3 regions of the Bradyrhizobium sp. ma5 genome follow, and region 2 is predicted to be linked to each of the others. Evidence: predicted binding sites of a transcription regulator. Region 2 holds the regulator's gene; each other region holds the start of a gene.

Evidence for each region. Region 2 encodes HrcA, which represses chaperone genes, less so after heat shock. Its sites were predicted from a motif close to GTTAGCACTCNCNNNNNGNGAGTGCTAAC; they were not measured.
Region 1: the regulator HrcA is predicted to act here: its motif matches at 4,363-4,391, upstream of ACE103_RS36545 (co-chaperone GroES).
Region 3: the regulator HrcA is predicted to act here: its motif matches at 5,201-5,229, upstream of ACE103_RS26385 (co-chaperone GroES).

Annotation. Positions count from the first base shown of each region.
Region 1 covers NZ_CP170156.1:7,748,380-7,756,216, reverse strand. The annotation lists gene ACE103_RS36570 (hypothetical protein) at 1-557, opposite strand, end outside; gene ACE103_RS36565 (MarR family winged helix-turn-helix transcriptional regulator) at 664-1,140, opposite strand; gene ACE103_RS36560 (antibiotic biosynthesis monooxygenase family protein) at 1,237-1,605, shown strand; gene ACE103_RS36555 (hypothetical protein) at 1,785-2,075, opposite strand; gene groL (chaperonin GroEL) at 2,168-3,811, opposite strand; gene ACE103_RS36545 (co-chaperone GroES) at 3,972-4,268, opposite strand; gene ACE103_RS36540 (hypothetical protein) at 4,589-5,107, shown strand; gene ACE103_RS36535 (hypothetical protein) at 5,344-5,622, opposite strand; gene ACE103_RS36530 (hypothetical protein) at 5,805-6,284, opposite strand; gene ACE103_RS36525 (protein phosphatase CheZ) at 6,839-7,615, opposite strand.
Region 2 covers NZ_CP170156.1:9,035,210-9,043,046, forward strand. The annotation lists gene ACE103_RS42690 (helix-turn-helix domain-containing protein) at 1-158, shown strand, start outside; gene ACE103_RS42695 (VOC family protein) at 227-652, shown strand; gene grpE (nucleotide exchange factor GrpE) at 690-1,295, opposite strand; gene hrcA (heat-inducible transcriptional repressor HrcA) at 1,459-2,547, opposite strand; gene rph (ribonuclease PH) at 2,754-3,467, shown strand; gene rdgB (RdgB/HAM1 family non-canonical purine NTP pyrophosphatase) at 3,479-4,114, shown strand; gene hemW (radical SAM family heme chaperone HemW) at 4,101-5,258, shown strand; gene ACE103_RS42725 (penicillin-binding protein activator) at 5,335-6,540, opposite strand; gene rsmI (16S rRNA (cytidine(1402)-2'-O)-methyltransferase) at 6,761-7,714, shown strand; gene ACE103_RS42735 (YraN family protein) at 7,701-7,837, shown strand, end outside.
Region 3 covers NZ_CP170156.1:5,633,205-5,641,041, reverse strand. The annotation lists gene ACE103_RS26395 (adenylate/guanylate cyclase domain-containing protein) at 1-3,077, shown strand, start outside; gene groL (chaperonin GroEL) at 3,159-4,799, opposite strand; gene ACE103_RS26385 (co-chaperone GroES) at 4,843-5,157, opposite strand; gene ACE103_RS26380 (usg protein) at 5,542-5,832, shown strand; gene ACE103_RS26375 (cupin domain-containing protein) at 5,944-6,510, shown strand; gene ACE103_RS26370 (NupC/NupG family nucleoside CNT transporter) at 6,604-7,837, opposite strand, start outside.

The DNA of each region.
Region 1 (7,837 bases), 1.3 Mb from region 2:
AAATCGGCCGCGGCGTCGAGCTTCACCCGCACCCCGATCGCTTCCGGCGAGACGTCGGTGAAGTCCTTCGGCTGCGGCGTGATGCCGTCCTCGGTGGCCTGGTTGTCCTGGAATTCCTTTTCGCTGAGATCGGAATTGTCCGTCGAGGCGACCTCGGTGACGGTCTGGCCGATCGTGATCTGGCCGCGGAACTCAAAGCTGTCGCCGGACTGCTTGCGGTTGAGCTTGACCGTGATCGGCTGCTTGTCGGCGACGCTCTGGGCGGTGCCGGAGAGCGTCTGGCCGTTGACGGTCAGGTTAGCGACGAAGCGGTCCTTGCGGTCCGAGCTCTTGTCGGCGGGATAGCAGACGTCGAGCACGGCCGCGGTCACGGCCTTGCCCTGGCGGGTTTCCTTCAGCACGACGTCGGCATTGCCGTCCATCAGGCCGTCGATCGACGTGAAATAGCGCGTCTCGGGGCCATTCGACGGTGCTGGCTTGGTTTGCAGCTTCATCTGGGCGAGAGCAGGCGCCGAGGCGACGGCAAGACCGAGCAGCAGGAGCGGGAGCGCGCGCATACGATAAGTCCTCGAAGGGCAGAATCGGTTCCGTCGTAACTAGCAAACCTCCGTGTCATTGGCCAAAAAAGAAGGCCGCCTAACGGCGGCGCTTCCAGAATCGCCGTCATGTGCGATCGTTGGGTTCCTGGCCGCTCTCCAGCCTGCCGCGCAGCGTGCTGACGACGCGACTCACGGTTTCGATGTCCTTCATCGACAGCCCGTCGGAAAGGCCGTTCACCCAGGGCAGCTGCAGGCGCATCGCCGCGTCGAAGCTTTGCTGCCCCTTCTCGGTCAGCACGACGAGCTGGGCGCGGCGATGATGCGGATTGGTCTCGAATGTGACGAGCCCGTCCCGTCGCAGGTCGTTGACGATCCGCTGCACGTTCTGTCTGGCGGCGCCGAGGTCGCGCGCCAGCCACGCGACCGGTTGCGGGCGTTCTGTGGTGACGATGGCGCCGAGGATCTGCCAACGCGCGCTGGTCAGGCCAAGTCCGGCCACCATCCGGTCGCCGGCGGTGAACAGCAGGCTGTTGAGCCTGAACAGGTCGAGAATCAGGTCGCTCAGGGCTTCGCCGGCCGGCGTTCGTTTGGTTTGCGGCATTTGTCACCATATGCTGATATTGACATCGTGATGTCAATATCATATGTATCCATCTGATCGAAATGACATCATAGCACCATATCAACGGAGCCAGCCATGCCGCAGATGCGCCCCCTCGACCCCGCATTCCCGATCGACCGTCAGCTCGCGGTCGAAGCCAGCAACGTCGTGCTCGTCAACCTCTTCACGCTCGATGCGGCCGACGTGGAGATTTTTCTGAAGGCCTGGCAGGCCGACGCCGCCATCATGAAGCGGCAGCCCGGCTTCATCTCGACCCAGCTGCACCGCGCGCTCGGCGACAGCCCGGCCTATCTGAATTACGCGGTGTGGGAATCGACCGCGGCCTTCCGCGCCGCCTTTGCGAACCCCGAGTTCAGGGCCAAGCTCGCCGCCTATCCGGCTTCGGCGGTCGCATCGCCGCATCTGTTCCAGAAGGTGGCGGTGGCTGACATCTGCGTCGCTTGAAGCGCGATAGGCACCGTCCATAGCTCTATCCACGTCATTGCGAGCGAAGCGATCCATGGTTCCGCAAGCGGAGAAGTGGATTGCTTCGTCGCTATCGCTCCTCGCAATGACGGTGGTGCCAAGCATCGCGGCCCCCGTCGCGGGCGAAAGCGAACATTGGACGCCGCTTCAAAGATCACTCAACTGTGCATCAGCATGCCGACGCCGAGCGTGGCCGCGGCAGCCAGGAACGATATGTCCAGAAACCGCAGCGGCGCTTTTGGACGATGACCGGTCGAACCGGAAATGACGTAATAAATGCAATAGGCGGCGCTGAGGACGACAAACGTCAACGTCTGCTTGATCCAGAAGGTCAAGACGACCGCAAGATCATCGGTGCTGTCCAGGGCATAAGCGCCGAATGCGAGCACCGCGCCGATCGCGTAGAACAGCACGAGTGTTGACGTCAGGGATTTCGCGTCGCGGGACATGCGATGATCCTTACAGCTCCATTGTCATCAAATCGCAAAAAAGAAGGCCGCCCGGAGGCGGCCTTCGATCTCGATGCGGATGTGATGAGGGCTTAGAAGCCGCCCATGCCGCCCATTCCACCCATGCCGCCGCCGCCCGGCATTGCCGGCGCTGCGTCCTTGGGCAGTTCGGCGACCATGGCCTCGGTGGTCACCAGCAGGCCGGCCACCGAGGAGGCGTCCTGCAGCGCAGTGCGCACCACCTTGGCGGGGTCGATGATGCCCTTGTCGACCATGTCGACATACTCCTCGGTCTGGGCGTCGAAGCCGAAGGTCTCCGACTTGTTCTCGAGGATCTTGCCGACCACGATCGAGCCCTCGACACCGGCGTTCTCCGAGATCTGGCGAACCGGAGCTTCGAGCGCCTTGAGCACGATGTTGATGCCGGCCTGGACGTCGGCATTGGGGTTGGTGAGACGGCCGACCGCCTTCTTGGCGCGCAGCAGCGCCACGCCGCCGCCCGGCACGATGCCTTCCTGCACCGCGGCGCGGGTCGCGTTCAGCGCGTCCTCGACACGGTCCTTCTTCTCCTTGACTTCGACCTCGGTCGCACCGCCGACCTTGATGACGGCAACGCCGCCGGCGAGCTTGGCAAGGCGCTCCTGCAGCTTCTCACGGTCGTAGTCCGAGGTGGTTTCCTCGATCTGCGCCTTGATCTGGCCAACGCGGGCGTCGATGTCCTTCTTGCCGGCGCCCTTGACGATCGTGGTGTTCTCCTTGTCGATCACGATCTTGCCGGCGCGGCCGAGCATGTTGACCGTGACGTTCTCGAGTTTCATGCCGAGGTCGTCGGAGATCAGCTGACCGCCGGTCAGGATCGCGATGTCCTCCAGCATCGCCTTGCGGCGATCGCCGAAGCCCGGCGCCTTGACGGCGGCGACCTTCAGTCCGCCGCGCAGGCGGTTGACCACCAGCGTCGCCAGCGCCTCGCCTTCGACGTCCTCGGCGAGGATCAGGAGCGGACGGCCCGACTGCACCACGGCTTCCAGCACCGGCAGCATGGACTGCAGGCCGGTCAGCTTCTTCTCGTGCAGCAGGATGTAGGCATCCTCGAGCTCGGCGGTCATCTTCTCGGCGTTGGTGATGAAGTAGGGGCTGAGATAGCCGCGGTCGAACTTCATGCCCTCGACGATGTCGACCTCGGTCTCGAGCGACTTGTTCTCCTCGACGGTGATGACGCCCTCGTTGCCGACCTTCTGCATCGCCTGCGCGATCATCTTGCCGATCGCGGCATCGCCATTGGCCGAGATGGTGCCGACCTGGGCGACTTCGGCGGAGGAGGCGACCGGCTTGGCGCGCTTCTCGATGTCCTTGATCACGGCGGCGACCGCGGTGTCGATGCCGCGCTTGAGGTCCATCGGGTTCATGCCGGCGGCGACCGACTTGGCGCCCTCGCGGACGATGGCCTGCGCCAGCACGGTCGCGGTGGTGGTGCCGTCACCGGCGGTGTCGTTGGTCTTGGAAGCGACCTCGCGCAGCATCTGCGCGCCCATGTTCTCGAACTTGTCGTCGAGCTCGATCTCCTTGGCGACGGTGACGCCGTCCTTGGTGATGCGGGGAGCGCCGAAGCTCTTCTCGATGACGACGTTGCGGCCCTTCGGGCCGAGCGTCACCTTCACGGCATTGGCGAGCACGTCGACACCGCGCAGCATGCGGTCGCGGGCGTCTCCGGCGAATTTTACGTCCTTGGCAGCCATTGATTTGAACTCCTGGAATGTCTGTGAATTGCTTGCCGCTTCCGCGCCCGTCATCGTCGGGCTTGACCCGGCGATCCATCTTTCGAAGAGCGATGGATGCCCGGGTCGAGCCCGGGCATGACAGCGGAGAGACTGGGCGCTCTCGAATTGGTCGTGGCGCTTACGCCAGCACGCCCATGATGTCGGACTCCTTCATGATCAGGAGCTCCTGGTTGTCGAGCTTGACCTCGGTGCCCGACCACTTGCCGAACAGCACGCGGTCGCCGACCTTGAGGTCAATCGGGATCAGCTTGCCGGCCTCGTCGCGGCCACCCGGGCCGACGGCGACGATCTCGCCCTGGGACGGCTTCTCCTTGGCCGAGTCCGGAATGATGATGCCGCCCTTGGACTTCTCCTCGGCATCGATACGCTTGACCACGACGCGGTCATGCAGTGGGCGGAAGGTGGATTTAGCCATGACGTTCCCTCTTGGAGGCTCGGTTTCAGGTCCGGTTCATCGAGACCGGCGTTGAATGCCGGCCCGGTCGGCGCCAGGCAGGACGCCCGGCGGATTTAGCAATCGTTGTGCAAGAGTGCTAATTGTGCGCCGGGAAATATGGCTTGGCGCAGTTTCTGTCAAGCAAACGGGTTAAGGCCTTGGTGAGGCCAATATAGGATGGTGGACCGGAAACCAAATCGTAGCGATGACGTAATTTTGTCAGACGTCATTGCTCCGCCTTAAGTTTTACGCTTGGCTGCATGACGGGTGCGGCCGGGAGATAAGTTCGGGGGATGCATATGATCAGGTCACTCAACGCGCGATTGGTCGCACGGTTCGTGGCTGTCTCGGCGCTGACGACGCTTTTGGGGGCGTGCGGCAGCATGAGCCTGCCGTCGCTGTCGTCGAACCCCGAGCCGGGGCCTGTCGAACCGGGCGTGGCTCCGGAGATGCCGGCGTCGATCCGCCCGGACGAGATCGTCGGCCGCTGGGGCCTCGCCTCGTTCCAGAATCCAGCCGACCGCGCCCGCACCGAGGCCGCCGCACGCGGCCAGTGCAAGCAGCCTTATGTGATCGGCGCCGGCCAGAGCGGCGGCGTCATCATGCATCTGGCCGACCAGGCCACCCCGCAGGAACTGCGGCTGAAGGGTTCCCCGAGCGGCAAGAACTATATCGGCCCACCCGGACCTGTGCCCGGCGAGCAGGACCGCGAGATCATCTCGTTCGACGGCCGGGTCTTGATCACCCGCTTCGTCGACAAGGACGCCGCCGTCCGCTACGGCAACATGGTCTACGTCCGCTGCGCCCCGAGGGCGTGAGGGCGGGATTTCCAGTTATCTGCGGATGTAGCGCCGCATAGGCGATGCAGCTCTCCCCTTGCGGGAGAGGTTGGGTTGCATCACCAGATGCAATCCGGGTGAGGGGTCTCTCCGCGAGTCCCTCTTTAAGCCCGCGGATAGAACCCTTGATCCGGCGCCATAGCCGCTGCGAAGCTTCGGCGTTCTCTGGAACGGCCGGCCGGAAGGCCGTCTACGCCACCTCGCAAAGCCCTGCTTTATCGCCGCACGCCAACCCGATTGACGCCGCCATTCAGGTTGCCGCCCGCGTTATGACGAACCGCAGCCCGCGCCACCGGACGAGGCCTGAGCACGACGCCCGCCCTCGCCACGCAACCGTGCGGATAGCCGACATACTGGCAGTAGACGACCGCCTTGGCCGGTGCCGGATTGAGCGCGACACCTGCTGCCCCCAACAGGAGGCTCGCCACGATCCCCGTAACCGTCACCGATCCGGTCGAAAAAATGCGCGTCCGATGCATGGTGATCCTCTCCATCGCAAGCGAACCGACGATGATGGCGGCGGTTCAGGCACGGCTGAAGATATGAACGGCGAGGGATCGACGATGTTGACGTAGATCAACGCTGGGCCCGGGCCGCCGCCATACCAGATCGATCTACTCCATATGAAAGAGGGCGGCTCATTGAGCCGCCCTCTTGTCGTGTCGTTGCGCGGATCTCACTGACAGACGTAACTGTGGCCGTCGGCCATCTTCGTCATCGTGCCAGGTTCGCAGGTGATTCCATTGGCTGCCTTGTAGTCTGCCCATCCGGCATAACCGTAATACGGGCTGCCACCATAGTAGGCTCGTGCTGGATAGTAGGGCTGGCCAAAGTGGGGATCCGTCTGGGCGGCGTATGCATCGGTCCAGTTATTTGTGCCCCAGCCAGCATAGACCGGCGCAGTGGCGGCTGCCGTGGCAACCGCGGCCGTCGCGGCGATCCCCGCGCCGACTCCGTACCCGTACGCAGCGCGCCGGGTTTGGCGACGTGCAACGCCCGCGACGCTCAAGGGCGTCAGCGGTCGGCCCACGCGCGCCTGGGCGCTTTCGACTGACGCCGAAATGCCGCCCTGCTCAGACCAGGTGATGGAGAACAGTGTCGCACAAGCGAAAGTCGAGAGCGCAATTGCAGTATTTCTGACAATTCTTCGCGTCATGTTCTATCTCCAGTTTTGGGTACTCCAGTGGCTCCCCCAATCGGTGATTCCTCAACAAGCCGCAGGTATCAGCGCCCAAGAAACCCGCCGTGCGTCGTCATGGTTTCAATGACGCCCTCGGATGCGCGCAACGAGTGGCCGGCAAAGCTGTACTGTGTGTTGTGTGAAAGTGCGAAGCCCCGCTCGGGGCGACCGGATTCGCTCCGGAAGTCCGATGCAACCGGCACCCAATGTTGGCTCCCGGCACACGCATGACAACGTCCTCACACACAGTATGCGCCTGCGACAGCAGACCTGCCAGTAAATTTGCAGGTGTCACAATTGGCACAAACTGCATGCGGTCGAGACAGGGTTCTGACTGATGTGTCACCTGACGTGCATGCAAGGAAAGCTGCCGTACAGAATTGCTCACGCCTTGCAACGCGGCGACGCGATGATCTGGCAACTTTTGTCTGGTGATCCCTCTCGGGCTCGACCACCGCTCAAACAAAAACGCCGGCCCGAGGGGCCGGCGCTTTTCGAATTGATCCGACAAATCTCAGTTGAACATCGCGTCAGTTGAACATCGCGTCGATGTCGTCCTGCGAGGCGTGGCCCGCGTCGCCGTCGAGCTTCGGGCCGTTGAGCAGGCGGGCATCGCCCTCGCGGGTGTCGACGATCGGCGGGACGTGGGTCTTGATGGCGTCGACGCCGCCCCAGATGTTCATCATCTCGTTGATGTGCTGTTCGATGAACTTCATCGTCTGCATCACCTTGCTGATGCGCTGGCCGGTGAGGTCCTGGAAGTTGCAGGCCTCGAAGATCGAGACCACGCGCTCCTGAATATCTTCGCTGAGCCGCTTCTGCTGGTCGGGCGTGACGTTGTTGGCGAGCGCGCTTGCGGCCTGGTCGATCGCTTCCACCGCTTCGAGGATCTGCTGGGTGGCCTGTTCGGTGCCGCCGACCACGGCGCCGAGTTCGCCATTGACCTTGGCCATCTCCTCGCCGTTGAAGCTCTTGCCGTGCAGCACGGCGATCTCGCGCTTGGTGCGGCTGATCGCGTCGTGGATCAGGTCGAGCTCGACCTTGAGCTTCTCGCACTGTTCGACCTGCGCGCGGTAGGTCTCGAGCAGCGCCTGCGTCTCGGCGACTTCGCGTACGACGGCGGCATCGACGCTGTCGCCGGTGCGCTGCGCCGGTGCCGCGGCCATCTGGGCGCGGATCGAGCGAAGCTCCGCCATGATCTCCCGATGCATCGGACCGAGCTCGCCGCCGCCGGCAACTTCCGGCTCCGGCATCACGACTTCACCCATGGCCTGCTCGACACGAAAACGCTTCCGCTTCACTGACATGATTTCATTCCCGCCCCTTCACTGCGGTCCGTTCTAGCGAGAGGTGATTTAACGTCAGGTTCACGCGGGAACAGTTTGCGCCGATGGCGCGCAATCGACGCGATACCGGCGATTAACCATGTCTCCCCGGCATTCACGCAAAATAAACGCTGTCAGGCAAAACCGCGCTGCAATGCCGACGTGGTGAATCTAAACCGCGATTCCGTTTACCAAACCGATGCG
Region 2 (7,837 bases):
CCAGGCTCGGCTGGGCGGGGATCGCGGCGGAAAGCGGCTATGCCGACCAGGCCCATCTCGCCCGCGAGTTCGTCGAATTCGCTGGCGAACCGCCCACGGCCTGGGCGCGCCGCCAGGCGCTGACCAACGGCCGGCTGGTTCGTTCCGAGGACTGGTAACAAACCTTCAAGCCGAAGACGGATTGCCTCGTGCAGAGTGGCGCCATCAGCCCAGGAGATGAGCCACCATGACGCACGACATCGAACCGCCCCGCATCTATCCGACCCTGCGCTGCAAGGACGCCGAGGCGATGATCGTCTGGCTCAAGACCGTGATCGGGTTCACCGAGCACGTGGTCTACCGCGACGGCGGTGCGATCCACCATGCCGAGCTCGCCTATGGTTCCGCGATGCTGATGCTGGGCCAGAGCCGCGACGATGCCTACGCCAAGCTGGTCGGCGATGTCACCGGCCGCCGCACTGATTCAATCTACATCGCCGTCGACGATCCCGACGCCCTGCATGCGAAAGCCAGGGCGGCGGGTGCAAAGATCGAAATGGAACTGCGTGACACGGATTATGGCAGCCGCGATTTCGCCTGCCGTGATCCGGAAGGAAATCTCTGGAGTTTCGGCACCTATTGGCCGAAGGCGCATGAGAAGCCGCTGCCGTGAAACGACAGCAGCCGCCTCAGGGCCGGTGTCGGACCGATCAGACCGTGATGTCGGCGCTCGGCGCGGCCTTGGCGCCGCCCTTGGAGACGCCGACCAGCGCCGGACGCAGGATGCGCTCGCCGATCATGTAGCCGGCCTGCACGACCTGCACCACCGTGCCCGACGGCACCGAGGTGTCCGGCACCTCGAACATCGCCTGCTGGAAATTCGGATCGAACTTCTCGCCGATCGGATCGAACTTCTTGACGCCGTTCTTCTCCAGCGCGTTGAGCAGCGAGCGCTCGGTCAGCTCGACGCCTTCGATCAGCGCCTTCAGGCCCGGATCGGCCGATTCCTTGGTCTCGGCCGGCACGGCATCGATCGCGCGCTGCAGATTGTCGGCGATATCGAGCACGTCTCGGGCGAAGCCGGTGATGCCATAGGTCTTGGCGTCGGCAACCTCGCGGCGGGTGCGCTGACGGAGGTTCTCCATCTCGGCCAGCGTGCGCAGCGTACGGTCGCGCGCCTCGGCGAGTTCCTTGGTCAGCGCCTCGGCCGACCCCACCTCTGGATCGTCAGGCATGATGTAGGGCTTCGAGACCACGGGCTCACCCGTCGGCGCCGAATTCTCGGTGTTGTCATTGGCCCGGTTCGGATCGGTCATGGCTTGCCTTCTCGAAAACTCGCGTCGGTTCAAATCTTGGGGATTGCTGCCCGGGATATCGTGCTTTAGGCGGCGAAAATCAAGCGCAACATACCGGCTTCGGGAACAGGGACCTCCGGCTTGAGCAACGAAAACCGTCAAATGAAAGCGAAATCCACTCCGGTCAGCCGCCCAGCATCTTGCTGACGATGCGGGCGGCATAATCGACGGTCGGGATCACCCGCGCATAGTTCAATCGCGTCGGTCCGATCACGCCGAGCACGCCGACGATCCGTCCCTGGGCGTCGCCATAGGGCGCGATGATGGTGGAGGAACCCGACAGCGAGAACAGCTTGTTCTCCGAGCCGATGAAGATCCGCACGCCCTCGCCGCGCTCCGCGCGGCCAAGCAGATCGATCACGCCGCGCTTGGTCTCGAGATCGTCGAACAGCGACTTGATCCGCTCGAGATCGTCCAGCGCATGCAGATCCTCGAGCAGATTGGCGTGACCGCGCACGATCAGTTGGCGGTCCTCGTTTGCGCCGCCGGACCAGCTCGCGATGCCGGCCGCGACGACCTTCTGTGTGAGCTGATCGAGTTCGGCGCGGTTCTGCGTCAATGCGGTCTCGAGCTCGAGCCGCGCTTCCGCCAGCGTCCGGCCACGGATCCGCGCATTGAGGAAATTGGTCGCCTCCGTCAGGGCGGAGGACGGCACGCCCGGCGGCAGCGCCAGCACCCGGTTTTCAACCTGGCCGTCTTCGCCGACCAGCACGACCAGCGCCTTCTCGGGCTCCAGCCGCACGAATTCGATGTGCTTCAGCCGCGCATTCGATTTCTGCGTCAGCACCACTGCCGCCGCCCGGGTCAGCCCCGACAGCCGCGTCAACGCTTCGCCAAGCGCCGCCTCGACCGATTGCGCACGATCGACCGCCGCGAGCTGGGTCTGGATCGATTGCCGCTCGGCCTCGGTGAGGTCGCCGACCTGCATCAGGGCGTCGACGAAGAAACGCAGGCCGAGCTCGGTCGGCAGCCGGCCGGCAGAGGTGTGCGGCGCATAGATCAGGCCGAGCTGCTCGAGATCCGACATCACATTGCGGACCGAGGCCGGCGACAACGGTAATGCGATCAGGCGCGAGATGTTGCGCGAGCCGACCGGTTCGCCGGTCGCGAGATAGCTTTCGACGATTTGGCGAAAAATGTCGCGCGACCGCTCGTTGAGCTGGGCGAGCCCGGCATGCGGGGCGATCAGGCCTATCGGATCGTGGTGCGTCAAACTCCAGTCCTTCACAATTGCTGCCTAATCTGTCGCTCCCGGAGGCCGGTGACAAGCATCCATTCGGCCCCCTGGCACCCGGACCATTCCGGGGCCAAAACCCTCGCCAAAACCCATGCCAATCCCTTGCCAAAACCCTTGCCGCTGCCGCTTCCCCCTCCTACAAGCACGCCCAGCCCTATCTCTCGGAATTCTGGAGGATTTCCATGCGGCCAAGCCGCCGTGCGCCCGATGAACTGCGTCCCGTGTCGCTGGAACGCGGCGTCGTCAAATATGCCGAGGGTTCCTGCATGGTGAAGTTCGGTGACACCCATGTGCTGGTGACCGCCACGCTGGAAGAGCGGTTGCCGCCGTGGCTGAAGGGGCAGGGCCGCGGCTGGGTCACCGCCGAATACGGCATGCTGCCGCGCGCCACCCTGGAACGCACCCGCCGCGAGGCCTCCGCCGGCAAGCAGGGCGGCCGCACCGTCGAGATCCAGCGGCTGATCGGCCGCTCGCTGCGCGCAGCTGTCGACCTCGAGGCGCTCGGCGAGCGCCAGATCACGGTCGATTGCGACGTCATCCAGGCCGATGGCGGCACCCGCACCGCCTCGATCACCGGTGCCTGGGTGGCGCTGGCCGACTGCATCAACTGGATGAAGACCCGCAACATGCTGAAGACCAACGTGTTGCGCGACAACGTGGCGGCGATCTCCTGCGGCATCTATCAGGGCACACCGGTGCTCGATCTCGACTATGCCGAGGATTCCGAGGCCGACACCGACGCCAATTTCGTGATGACCGGCGACGGCCGCATCATCGAGGTGCAGGGCACCGCCGAGAAGACGCCGTTCTCGCAGGACGAGTTCCTGGCGCTGATGGCCCTGGCGCGCAAAGGTGTCGCGCGTCTGGTCGACTTGCAAAAGATCGCGGTGGCGTAGTCAGATTGGCCATGCATCGCCGAATCACCGGAAGGCTCGTCATCGCCACCCATAATCCCGGCAAGCTTGCCGAGATGCGGGAACTGCTGGCGCCGCACGGCGTCGAGGCGGTGTCGGCCGGCGAGCTCGGCCTGGCCGAGCCCGAGGAGACCGGTGACACCTTCCGCGCCAACGCCGCGATCAAGTCGATCGCGGCGGCGAAGGCGAGGGGATTACCGGCCTTCGCCGACGATTCCGGCCTCGTGGTCGACGCGCTCGACGGCGCGCCCGGGATCTACTCGGCGCGCTGGGCCGGCGAGGGCAAGGACTTCATGGCGGCGATGACGCGGATCGAGCGCCTGCTGCAGGAGCGCGGCGCCACTGCGCCGGAGCAGCGCAAGGCGCATTTCGTCTCCGCGCTGTGCGTGGCCTGGCCGGACGATCACCTCGAAGAAGTCGAGGCCCGGGTCGACGGAACCCTGGTCTGGCCGCCACGCGGCACCGCCGGATTCGGCTATGATCCGGCGTTCCTGCCCGACGGTTACACGCGGACCTTTGGCGAGATGAGCAGCATCGAGAAGCACGGCCTGCCGCCGCTCGGACTCGGCCTGTCGCATCGCGCCCGCGCCTTCGTGAAGCTCGCGGAGATTTGCCTTGAGCCACGCTGAACGAGAAGCTTTCGGCGTCTACGTGCACTGGCCGTTCTGCCTGTCGAAATGCCCGTATTGCGATTTCAACAGCCACGTCCGGCACGGGCCTATCGACGAGGCGCGCTTCGTGCGCGCGTTCGCCCGCGAGATCGAGACCACGGCCGCGCGGGTGCCGGGACGCGAAGTGTCCTCGATCTTCCTCGGCGGCGGCACGCCGTCGTTGATGCAGCCGCAGACCGTCGGCGCCGTGCTCGATGCGATCGGCAAGCACTGGCAGGTCGCGCGCGACGTCGAGGTCACGCTCGAGGCCAATCCGACCAGCGTCGAGGCGACACGCTTTCGCGGCTATCGCGCAGCCGGCGTCAACCGGGTCTCGCTCGGCGTGCAGGCACTGGACGATGCGTCGCTGAAGGCATTGGGCCGCTTGCACACCGCGCGCGAGGCGCTCGACGCGGTTGCGATCGCGCGAAGCGCATTCGACCGTTACTCGTTCGATCTGATCTACGCCCGTCCCGACCAGACGCCGCAGATGTGGGCCGACGAATTGAAGCAGGCGATCTCGGAAGCGGCCGAGCACCTGTCGCTCTATCAACTCACGATCGAGGAAGGCACGCCGTTCTTCGGGCTGCATGCCGCCGGCAAATTGCAGACTCCGGATGAAGCGACCGCGCGCGCCCTCTACGACGTGACGCAGGAGGTCTGCGCCCGCGAGGGATTGCCCGCCTACGAGATCTCCAACCACGCCCGCGCCGGCGCGGAGTGCAAGCACAACCTCGTCTATTGGCGCGGTGAGGAATATGCCGGCATCGGCCCCGGCGCGCATGGAAGGCTCGACATCGACGGCGTCAGGCACGCGACCGCGACCGAGCGGCGCCCCGAGGCCTGGCTGTTGAACGTCGAGGAACGTGGCCACGGCGTCGTCACCGACGACAGCCTCAACAGCGAAGAACGCGCCGACGAATTCCTCTTGATGGGGCTGCGGCTCGCCGAGGGCATCGATCCGACGCGCTATACAAAGCTTTCCGGCCGAAAGCTCGATCCGCAGCGGATCGCGATGCTGCGCGAGGAAGGCGCCATCGCCGTCGATGCCGACGGACGGCTACGCGTGACCAAGTCGGGCTTCCCGGTGCTCGACGCGGTCGTTGCGGATCTCGCCGCCTAAATATCGAAAACAACCCCATGCAAAGTAGCCGGCGGTTGCCCGCGCTCGACACGGCAGCTTGACCGTCTGACGAAAATCAAGCGCCAAAACTCTTCGGCGAGCCTGCGACCGGCGTGCTTCCAGCCGAAGCCACCTTCATGACCGCAAGGCCACGCTCATTGGTGCCGTCGGAGCGGAAGCGGAACAGGCCGTCGATGCCGGCAAAGCCGGATGGATTGGTCAGCGTCTCCGGCGCAAAGCGCTGCGCGCCCTGGGTGCGCGCCAGCGCCGCCATCAGCGCCACGGCGTCATAGGCAAGCGTTGCGGTGCGCACCGGCTCGCCGCCGAATTTGGCGCGATAGCGGCCGGCGAAGCCGCGGAAACCTGACGGATCGGGCGCGGCGTAGAGGCCGCCTTGCAGGACCGGGCTCGCGAACACCCGCGGATTGTCCCACAACCCCGTGCCGAGCAGCTGGATGTTGCGCAGATTGGCACCCGCCGCGGTCAGCGCATCGGCGGTCGCAACCACCGAATCGCCGTCGTCGGCGATCAGCAGCGCATCGGCCTGGCCGAGCGCCTGCGCCACGGTCCGCGCCGGCGTCGCGCGATCGGCGCCATATTTCTCGAATGCGATGACGCGGCCGTTCTTGCGGCCGACCGCCTGCTTGAACGCGGCCTCGACCACGTTGCCATAGGCGTTATCAGGCACCATCGCGGCGAACGAGCGTTTTCCGATCCCCGAGGAATAGTCGACGATCCGATTGATGTCGGACTCCGGCAGGAAACTCAGGAGGTAGACGCCGTGCCCGGCGACGCTCGAATCGGTGGAGAATGCGATCACCGAGGTGCCGCGCGGCCGCGTCAGTTGCGCGGTGGGCGGCACCGAGCCTGCGAACAGCGGTCCCAGAATGATCTCGGCGCCTTCGGACAGCGCCTGCTGGGTGCCCTGCGCCGCACCCTGCGGGCTGCCGCCATCGTCCTTGATCAGGAGCTGAATGTTCGGGTTCTGAAATTCCGCGAGCGCCATTTCGGCGGCGTTCCGCATCGACTGCGCGGCGAGCCCGGCATTGCCGGACGCGGACAGCGGCAAAATCAATCCAATTTTGACCTGCCCGGTGCCGACCGCCTGCGGCTGCTGCTGCGGACCGGCAGGCCCAGCTTCGGGGTTGCTGCTAGAAAACTGGCTCAAGCTCTGCTGGATGCCGGAACAGGCGGTCAGCAGCGGCGCGCCCACGATCAGGCCAAGCGCGGTCCGCCGGGTCGTGCCCGACGGCGGGGACGTACGGTGATGCGGGCCTTCCATCGTCTCTCTTCTCTTGACCGACCAGGATCGGCCAGGACTCCATCCAGCTCTGATGAGGCGGGTGGATTCAGGCATATTGTCGGCGAATAGTTAACTAAAACAAAAGGATTATGGCCCTGTGGCGCCGTTGCCGCGGCCTTCATTTCCCTCCACGGCAGCCCTTCCGCCACCGCCGTTTGCGGATGTGGCGCAAGCGCTGCCATCCCTCTAGATTGGCATTATGCGCGCAAAAGCCAGTTCCCTCCACCATTCGGATGCCTCGACGGGCGCTGCAGCCAAAACCTTTTCGATCGGCGGCCAGCAGCTTGCCGCGCCAAAGGCCAGGCCCGGGCTGCATCTGGTCGCGACCCCGATCGGAAATCTCGCCGACATCACCCTGCGCGCGCTCGAGACGCTGGCCGGTGTCGACGTCATCGCCTGCGAGGACACAAGGATTACGCGCCGGCTGACCGAGCGTTACGCGATCACCGCCGAGCTCGCGCTCTACCACGAGCACAACGCAGCCCAAGCCCGGCCCAAGATCCTCGAACGGCTGGCGCAGGGTGCTGCGATTGCACTGGTCTCGGACGCCGGCACGCCGCTGATCTCCGATCCCGGCTTCAAACTGGTGCGCGACGTCTGCGCCGCCGGGCATGCCGTCATCGCGGTGCCGGGGCCATCGTCGGTGTTGACCGCGCTGTCGGTTGCGGCGCTGCCGACCGACCGGTTCTTCTTCGAGGGATTTTTGCCGTCGAAGGAGCATGCGCGCCGCGCGCGGCTCACCGAGCTGGCCCGGATCGATGCGACGCTGGTGATGTTCGAATCCGGCAATCGGGTGCAGGACACGCTGCGCGACCTCGCCGCGATCATGGCTGGACGCGATGCCGCGATCTGCCGCGAGCTGACCAAGCTGCACGAAGAGGTCAAGCGCGCGACGGTCGCCGAGCTTGCGGCAGGCGCCGACGCGCTGGAGACGCGAGGCGAGTTCGTGCTCGTCGTCGGGCCGCCGCCTGACGATGCCGGCGTGATGGGCCAGGACGCGCTCGACGATTTGTTGCGCGTACAGCTCGCCCGCGGCAGCGTCAAGGATGCGGTGGCGCATGCGGTCGAGCTGTCGGGCCGGCCGCGCCGCGAGGTCTACGCCCGAGCGCTGGAGCTCGCGAAGACCACCGGGGATGGCGATGGCGAAGACTGACAGCGCCTCGCCCGAACGCGTCGCCGCGTTCCGCACCGGCATCTCGGCCGAAAGCCGCGCCGCAGCCCTCCTGATCGCCAAGGGCTATCGCATCCTGGCAAGGCGCTTCCGCACTCCTTATGG
Region 3 (7,837 bases), 3.4 Mb from region 2:
TCGATCCCGAGGACATGTGGGAAGTGATCCGCGCCTATCGTGCGGCCTGTGCGCGGGTAATCGCGACATATGATGGCGTTGTTGCCAGATTTATCGGCGACGGGATCCTCGCATATTTCGGCTACCCGCGTGCGCATGAAGACGATGCGGAGCGCGCAGTGCGCGCCGGGCTCGACGTCATCGCCGCGATCGGCAAGCTCGAGACCCGAGCTGACGAGGGGGTCGCGGTGCGGATCGCAATTGCGAGCGGGCTCGTCGTGGTCGGCGACCTCGTCTCCGGCGGTGCTTCGGAGGAGCAGGCGCTCGTCGGCGATGCGCCGAACGTCGCCGCGCGGCTGCAGAGTCTGGCGGAGCCGGGCGTGGTCGTCGTTGCCTCCTCGACACGCCGGCTGCTCGGCAATCTGTTCACGCTTCGCAACCTCGGTCGTCGCGAGGTCAAGGGTATCTCCGAGCCGATCGCGGTGTGGGCTGTCGAGGGCGAGCCGGCTTCGGAAAGCCGCTTCGAGGCCGTGCGGACCGCGCGCTCGATCGGCTTCGTCGGCCGCAAGGCGGAGATCGAATTCGCGCTGTCGCGTCAGCAACTGGCGTGGCAGGGCCAGGGCCAGGCGGTGCTGATATCGGGCGAAGCGGGGATCGGAAAATCGCGCATCGTTGCGATGCTCTCCGACAGCCTCGCGTCCGGGACGCATCGCCGTGTGCGGTATCAATGTTCGCCCTATCATACCAATAGCGCGCTGCATCCCTTCGTCGCCCAGCTCGAGCGTGCCGCCGGCATCCGCGTGGAAGACGTGCCGGAGCAGAAGCTGGACAAGCTCGAGGCCATGCTGGCGCTCGGGACGCAGCATGTGCCCAGCGTGACACCGCTGATCGCGGCGCTGCTGTCGATCCCGACCGGTGACCGCTATCCGCCGCTCGGCCTGAGCCCGGCGCAGCAGCGGCGGCAGACCTTCGCAGCGCTGCTCGACCAGCTCGAGGGCCTTGCCCGGCAGCAGCCGGTGCTTGTCGTCTGCGAAGACATGCATTGGGCCGATGCCACGTCGCTCGAGCTGCTCGACCTCGCGGTCGACCGGATCAGGGGACTGCCGATCCTCATGCTGATGACGTTCAGGCCCGAGTTCGAACCTCCGTGGGCGGGGCTTGCCAATGTCAGTCTGCTGCGGCTGGACCGGCTCGACCGGCAGGATACCCGCGCCCTGATCGAGCAGATGACTGTCGGCCGGTTGCTGCCCGACGAGATGATGACACAAATCATCGAGCGGACGGACGGTGTCCCGCTGTTCGTCGAGGAGCTGACCAAGATGGTCATGGAGTCGGGGCTGCTCGCCAAGAATGCCGGACGCTACCGCCTCGACAATCCGCTGCCACCGCTGGCGATCCCGGCGACGCTGCAGGACTCGCTAATGGCCCGCCTCGACCGACTGGCGCCGGTCAAGGAGGTGGCGCAGATCGGCGCAGCGATCGGCCGTGAGTTCTCATACGCGCTGCTACGCAGCGTGGCCGGTCGCGATGATCTGACGCTTGCCGCGGCGCTCGCCCAGCTCGAGGAGGCGGAGTTGCTGTTGCGTCGGGGCACGCCGCCGGATGCGAGCTACAGCTTTAGGCACGCATTGGTCCAGGAAGCGGCTTACGAGAGCTTGCTCAAGAGCCGCCGGCAATTGCTCCACAAGCAGATCGGCGATGTGCTGCGCGCCAAGTTTGCCGAGATTGCCGAGATCGAGCCGGAAGTCGTTGCGTATCATTTCACCGAGGCAGGGCTCGGCCAGATTGCGCTGGCGTGGTGGCGAAAGGCCGGTCAGCAGGCGCTGAAGCGCTCGGCCTATTGTGAGGCGATCGCACATCTCGGCAAGGCGGTCGCCATCGCCGATGAACTGCCCGACGAGCCGGGGCGGATGATCGGCCGGCTGCATCTGCAAATCGCCTACGGTCGCGCACTGCGCGGCAGTCTTGGGCACAGCGCGCCCGAGACCGTGGCCGCCTGGACGCGCGCCCGGCGGTTCGCCTCTGACATTGACGATCCAATCGAACTGGCGCCGATCCAGTCGGGCCTCTTCAACGCCTGCCTAACCCACGGTGAGCTCGCGCCGATGCGGGAGTTGGCGGAGGCGATCATGGGCGCGGCGGAACGGCATCCGGAATCGCAGGTGGCGACGATCGTCGCGGGCTGGACCAGCGGGGTGACTTGCTGGTTTGCGGGCGACTATCTGAATGCAGGCATCCATCTCGAGAAGGCGTTCGCTGCCTATGCGAGCGAGCCGAATCCGGCAACGTTCAAGGCATCGACGCTCGATCTGCCGTTCGTCATCATGAGATTCCTGGCGCTCGTGCTTTGGCCTCGCGGCGAGATCGATCGAGCCCAGCAGCTCGCGGGCGCAGCGGTGAGCGTCTCCGGGGAACAGCGTGCGCTCGCGCGCGCCAATGCGCTGGTTCACAAGGCCGTCTTCGACGGGCTGTGCGGCAGCCGGTTGCGGCAGACCGAGACGATCCTTGCCCTCGGACTGGCGCAGGATCACACCATGCCGCTGTATGTCGCCGCCGGCACTTATCTCAATGGCTTGGCGAAGTGGCGTGCCGGCGACCTGGCGGCCGGTCTCGCGGAAATGCAGCGCGGCTGGACATTGCTTCACGAGAACGACTGCTACCTCTGTGATCCCTTCTGGGGACTGCATATCGCGGTGGCGAACGCGGACGCAGGGCATGTCGAGGCGGGGCTCGACATTATCAACGAGCTGATCGACGCAACGGAGCAGTCCGGGCAGCACTGGCTGGATGCCGAGCTGTACCGTGTATTGGGCGAGCTGCGGTCGCGTCGCGACACCCCCGACATTTCCGGCGCCGAGGATGCCTTCCACCGCGCCCGCGAGATTGCGCGAAGGCAGCAGACGAAGACTTTCGAACTGCGCAGCGCGCTTGGAATTGCGCGGCTGTATGCCGGCAATGGCCGGGCGGACGCGGTGCCGGAGGTGCTTGTGCCGGTGCGCGCATGCTTCGATGCCGGGCAGGATCTCGGCGAGATCCGCGATGCCGACGAACTGCTCCGCCGGCTGGATCGGCCGACGCGTCACTTCCGTGCGTCCTGACGGACGGCGGTGGAGGCAAACAAAAACCCCGGCATTTCTGCCGGGGTTTTGCATTTCGTAAATTGCCTTGAGAAGCTGGACTTAGAAGTCCATGCCGCCCATGCCGCCGCCCGGAGGCATTGCGGGGCCGCCGGCGTTCTTCTTCGGCAGCTCGGCAACCATCGCTTCCGTGGTGATCAAGAGCGCGGCAACCGAGGCAGCGTTCTGGATCGCGGTACGGACGACCTTGGTCGGGTCGATGATGCCCTTCTTGACGAGATCGGCATAGTCGCCGGTCTGGGAGTCGAAGCCGTAATTGTAGGCCTTGTTCTCCAGGATCTTGCCGACAATGACCGAACCGTCTTCACCGGCATTGATCGCGATCTGGCGAGCCGGAGCCGACAGCGCCTTGCGCACGATCTCGACGCCGGTCTTCTGGTCGTCGTTCTTGGTGCGCAGGCCCTTGAGCTGCTCGGAAGCACGGAGCAGGGCGACGCCGCCGCCCGGGACGATGCCTTCCTCGACAGCCGCACGGGTCGCATGCATCGCGTCATCAACGCGATCCTTGCGCTCCTTCACCTCGACTTCGGTCGCGCCGCCGACGCGGATCACCGCGACGCCGCCTGCGAGCTTGGCGAGACGCTCCTGCAGCTTCTCACGGTCGTAGTCCGAGGTGGTCTCCTCGATCTGCGCCTTGATCTGGGCAACGCGAGCGTCGATGTCGGCCTTCTTGCCGGCGCCGTTGACGATCGTGGTGTTTTCCTTGTCGATCATCACCTTCTTGGCGCGACCGAGCATCTGCAGCGTGACGTTCTCGAGCTTGATGCCGAGGTCTTCCGAGATGGCCTGGCCGCCGGTCAGGATCGCGATGTCCTGCAGCATGGCCTTGCGGCGATCGCCGAAGCCCGGAGCCTTGACGGCCGCGACCTTCAGGCCGCCACGCAGGCGGTTGACGACGAGGGTGGCAAGCGCTTCGCCTTCGACGTCTTCAGCGACGATCACCAGCGGCTTGCCGGTCTGCACCACGGCCTCGAGCAGCGGCAGCAGCTCGTTCAGCGAGGAGAGCTTCTTCTCGTTGATGAGGATGTAGGCGTCGTCCATCTCAACGCGCATCTTGTCGGCGTTGGTGACGAAGTAGGGCGAGATGTAGCCGCGATCGAACTGCATGCCCTCGACGACGTCGAGTTCGGTCTCGAGCGACTTGGCTTCCTCGACCGTGATCACGCCCTCGTTGCCGACCTTCTTCATGGCGTCGGCGAGGAACTTGCCGATCTCGGCATCGCCGTTGGCCGAAATGGTGCCGACCTGGGCGATCTCCTCGTTCGAGGTGACCTTCTTCGAGTTCTTCTGGAGGTCCGCAACGACGGCTTCGACCGCGAGGTCGATACCGCGCTTCAGGTCCATCGGGTTCATGCCGGCGGCAACCGACTTGGCGCCTTCACGCACGATCGCCTGGGCGAGCACGGTGGCGGTGGTGGTGCCGTCGCCGGCCGCGTCAGCGGACTTGGAGGCGACTTCGCGCACCATCTGCGCGCCCATGTTCTCGAACTTGTCCTCGAGCTCGATCTCCTTGGCGACGGTGACGCCGTCCTTGGTGATGCGGGGAGCGCCGAACGACTTCTCGAGCACGACGTTGCGGCCCTTCGGGCCGAGAGTGACCTTCACCGCATTGGCGAGGATGTCGACGCCGCGCAGCATCTTGTCGCGCGCATCGACCGAGAATTTGACTTCTTTAGCTGCCATCTGAATTTTTCCTTGAGAGGTTTACCTGGGAGGGAAGAGGCGCTTAGGCCGCCTTCTTCTTGGAAGCGGGGACGTCGAGCACGCCCATGATGTCGCTTTCCTTCATGATCAGCAGGTCTTCACCGTCGATCTTGACCTCGGTGCCGGACCACTTGCCGAACAGGACGCGGTCGCCGACCTTGAGGTCGATCGGGATCAGCTTGCCAGCTTCGTCGCGGCCGCCCGGGCCGACGGCGGTCACTTCGCCCTGCGAGGGCTTTTCCTTGGCACTGTCCGGAATGATGATGCCGCCAGCAGACTTCTCTTCGGCGTCGATACGCTTGACCACGACGCGGTCGTGAAGCGGACGGAATTTCATGCAGTCCTCCTAAACGTTTGCGGATTCTGTAGATTTTTGGAGTTTTAGCAGTCCAGTCCGGCGAGTGCCAGACTGGTTGAGCAGGAGATAGGCCAAGCCTTGGCGGCGGGCAAGTGGCTCTAGCAGAAAAATTGGCACTCGCGAATGACGGCTGCCAGCTTCATTTCGGCATCCTTAATGCCGCCAGCGGCGCCCGCCGGCGCTATTAGCAGATGCGGTAAGCTGCTGCTAACGCAAGAAATTTCAACAACCTATTAAACATTTGGGCTTGAGATGGGGCAGTCGCGTGCGTCACATTTGTATCATGTGAGCGCATCCATTGCCGGTGGTCCGGCGGGGAAAGGTCGGCCACCCCGTGAATGCGCTCCGTCACAGGAGGTTGGCATGGTCTCGCGAGTTGGTGGGGTTGTTTCCGACGATTTCCGGAAGCAGTTGCTGGGGTATGGGCTGACGACGGCGCAAATCCTCTATCGGATGCCGGACCATCCCTCGTTGCTGCAAACCTATGTCTGGCAGAACTACGACCTGTTTCCGAAATTTCCGGCGCTGCGCGATTTCCTCGCCTTCTGGGAGGAAAAGCTCGAGGGCCCGCTGTTCTCGGTGACGGTGGCGCATTCCAAGCTGGTCAAGCCGGCCGAATTGCGCGCCGTCGACGGCGTGTTCCGGCTGCATTGATCCGCAAAGCGGGCAAGGCAAGGGGGCGAAGCGCGGCATGCGCCTTTGCCCACCTCGCGCGGCGCGACTTGTGTTAGCCTTCATCAGTCACAAAAAGACGGGAGGCGAACAATGGCCAAGAAGACGGCATCGAGATCCGCAGCCAAGACCGCGGTGAAGAAGAAATGGTCGGGACTTGGCGCCGGCGCCAAGAAATCATCCGCGAAATCTTCCGCGCGCAAGACCATCAAGTCCAAGGGCCGAGTCACCGCGGCCAAGAAGAGCGCACCGAAAGCCGCAAGCAAGGTGCGGCCGAAGCAGCGCGTCGCCGTCAGCCATCACCGCGAAGAGGATTTCAAGGCCGACGGGCTGCGCACCTACGCCAAGTACCGCGACCTCGGCATATCAGCAGCCTCGCACGGCCTGGCGCAGGCGCATGTCATCCGGCTGCAGGGACCGTGCAATCCGGATGAAGTGTCGAAGCTGCACTTCCACGACGTCGAATTCCAGATGGTCTATGTGCTCAAGGGTTGGGTGAAGACCTACATGGAAGGCGAAGGCGAGACGCTGATGAAAGAGGGCAGCGCCTGGACCCAGCCGCCACGCATCCGGCACATGATCCTGGACTACTCTGACGACGTCGAACTGCTGGAAGTGATCCTGCCGGCCGAGTTCAAGACGGTGGAGCTGAAGGCGTAGGACACTGTCGTCATTCCGGGGCGCCAAGCGAACCCGGAATCTCGAGATTCCGGGTCTGGTCCTTCGGACCATCCCGGAATGACGGGGGAAACGTTACGTCATCATCCCCACGATCGCGCCCATCAGGCACGTCGTCAGCGTGCCCGAGACGACCGATTTCAGCCCGAGCGCATTGATCTCGTCGCGCCGTTCGGGCGCCATGATGCCGAGGCCGCCGATCATGATGCCGAGGCTCGCGAAGTTGGCAAAACCGCACATCGCGTAGAGCATGATCAGCCGCGAGCGCGGATCGAGCGCATCGGGCCCGAGCTTCGACAGGTCGACATAGGCGATCAGCTCGTTCAGCACGGTCTTGGTGCCCATCAGGCTTCCCGCCGTGATCGCCTGCGGCCACGGCAGGCCCATCAGCCAGCACACCGGCGCCATCACGTAGCCGAGCAGCCGTTGCAGCGAAATCTTCGCGCCGCCGACTTCCGGCAGCAGGCCGATGATCGCGTTCGCGAGATACACCAGCGCGACCAGCACCAAGAGCATCGCGATGATGTTCATCAGCAGTTCGAGCCCGGCGGCGGTGCCCTTCACGATCGCGTCCATCGTCGAGGACACCTGAACATCGGGATCGTCGAGCGACCCGCCGGTGCGCTTGTCCGACGTTTCCGGCACCATGATCAGGCTGACCAGAATGGCAGCCGGCGCGCCGAGCACCGAGGCGATGACGAAATGCGCGGCGGCATCGGGGATCAGCGGCGCGAGCAGCGTCGCGTACAGCACCAGCACGGTGCCGGCGATCCCGGCCATGCCGCCGGTCATCACCAGAAACAATTCGCTGCGGGTGAGCTGCGCCAGATAGGGGCGGATGAAGAGCGGCGCCTCCACCATGCCGAGGAAGATGTTGGCTGCGGTCGAGAGCCCGACCGCGCCGCCGACGCCGAGCGTGCGCTCCAGGATCCAGGCCATGCCGCGCACCAGCGGCGGCAGCACGCGCCAATAGAACAACAGCGTCGTCAGCACGCTCATCACCAGCACGATCGGCAGCGCCTGGAAGGCGAGGATGAAATCCGAGCCGGGCGCCTTGGGATCGAACGGCGCCGGGCCGCCGCCGACATAACCGAACACGAAGGCGGTGCCGGCGCGCGTCGCCGCCGCGATGGTGCCGACGGCATCGTTGATTGCGCCGAAGGCCTGCGTCACCAGCGGTACCCTGATCAGCACCAGCGCGGTGACGACGGTGACGACAAGCCCGATTGCGGCCTGCCGCAGCGACACCTTCAAGCGATTCTCGCTCAACGCCCAGGCGATCACCAGCAACGCCACCACGCCGAACGCC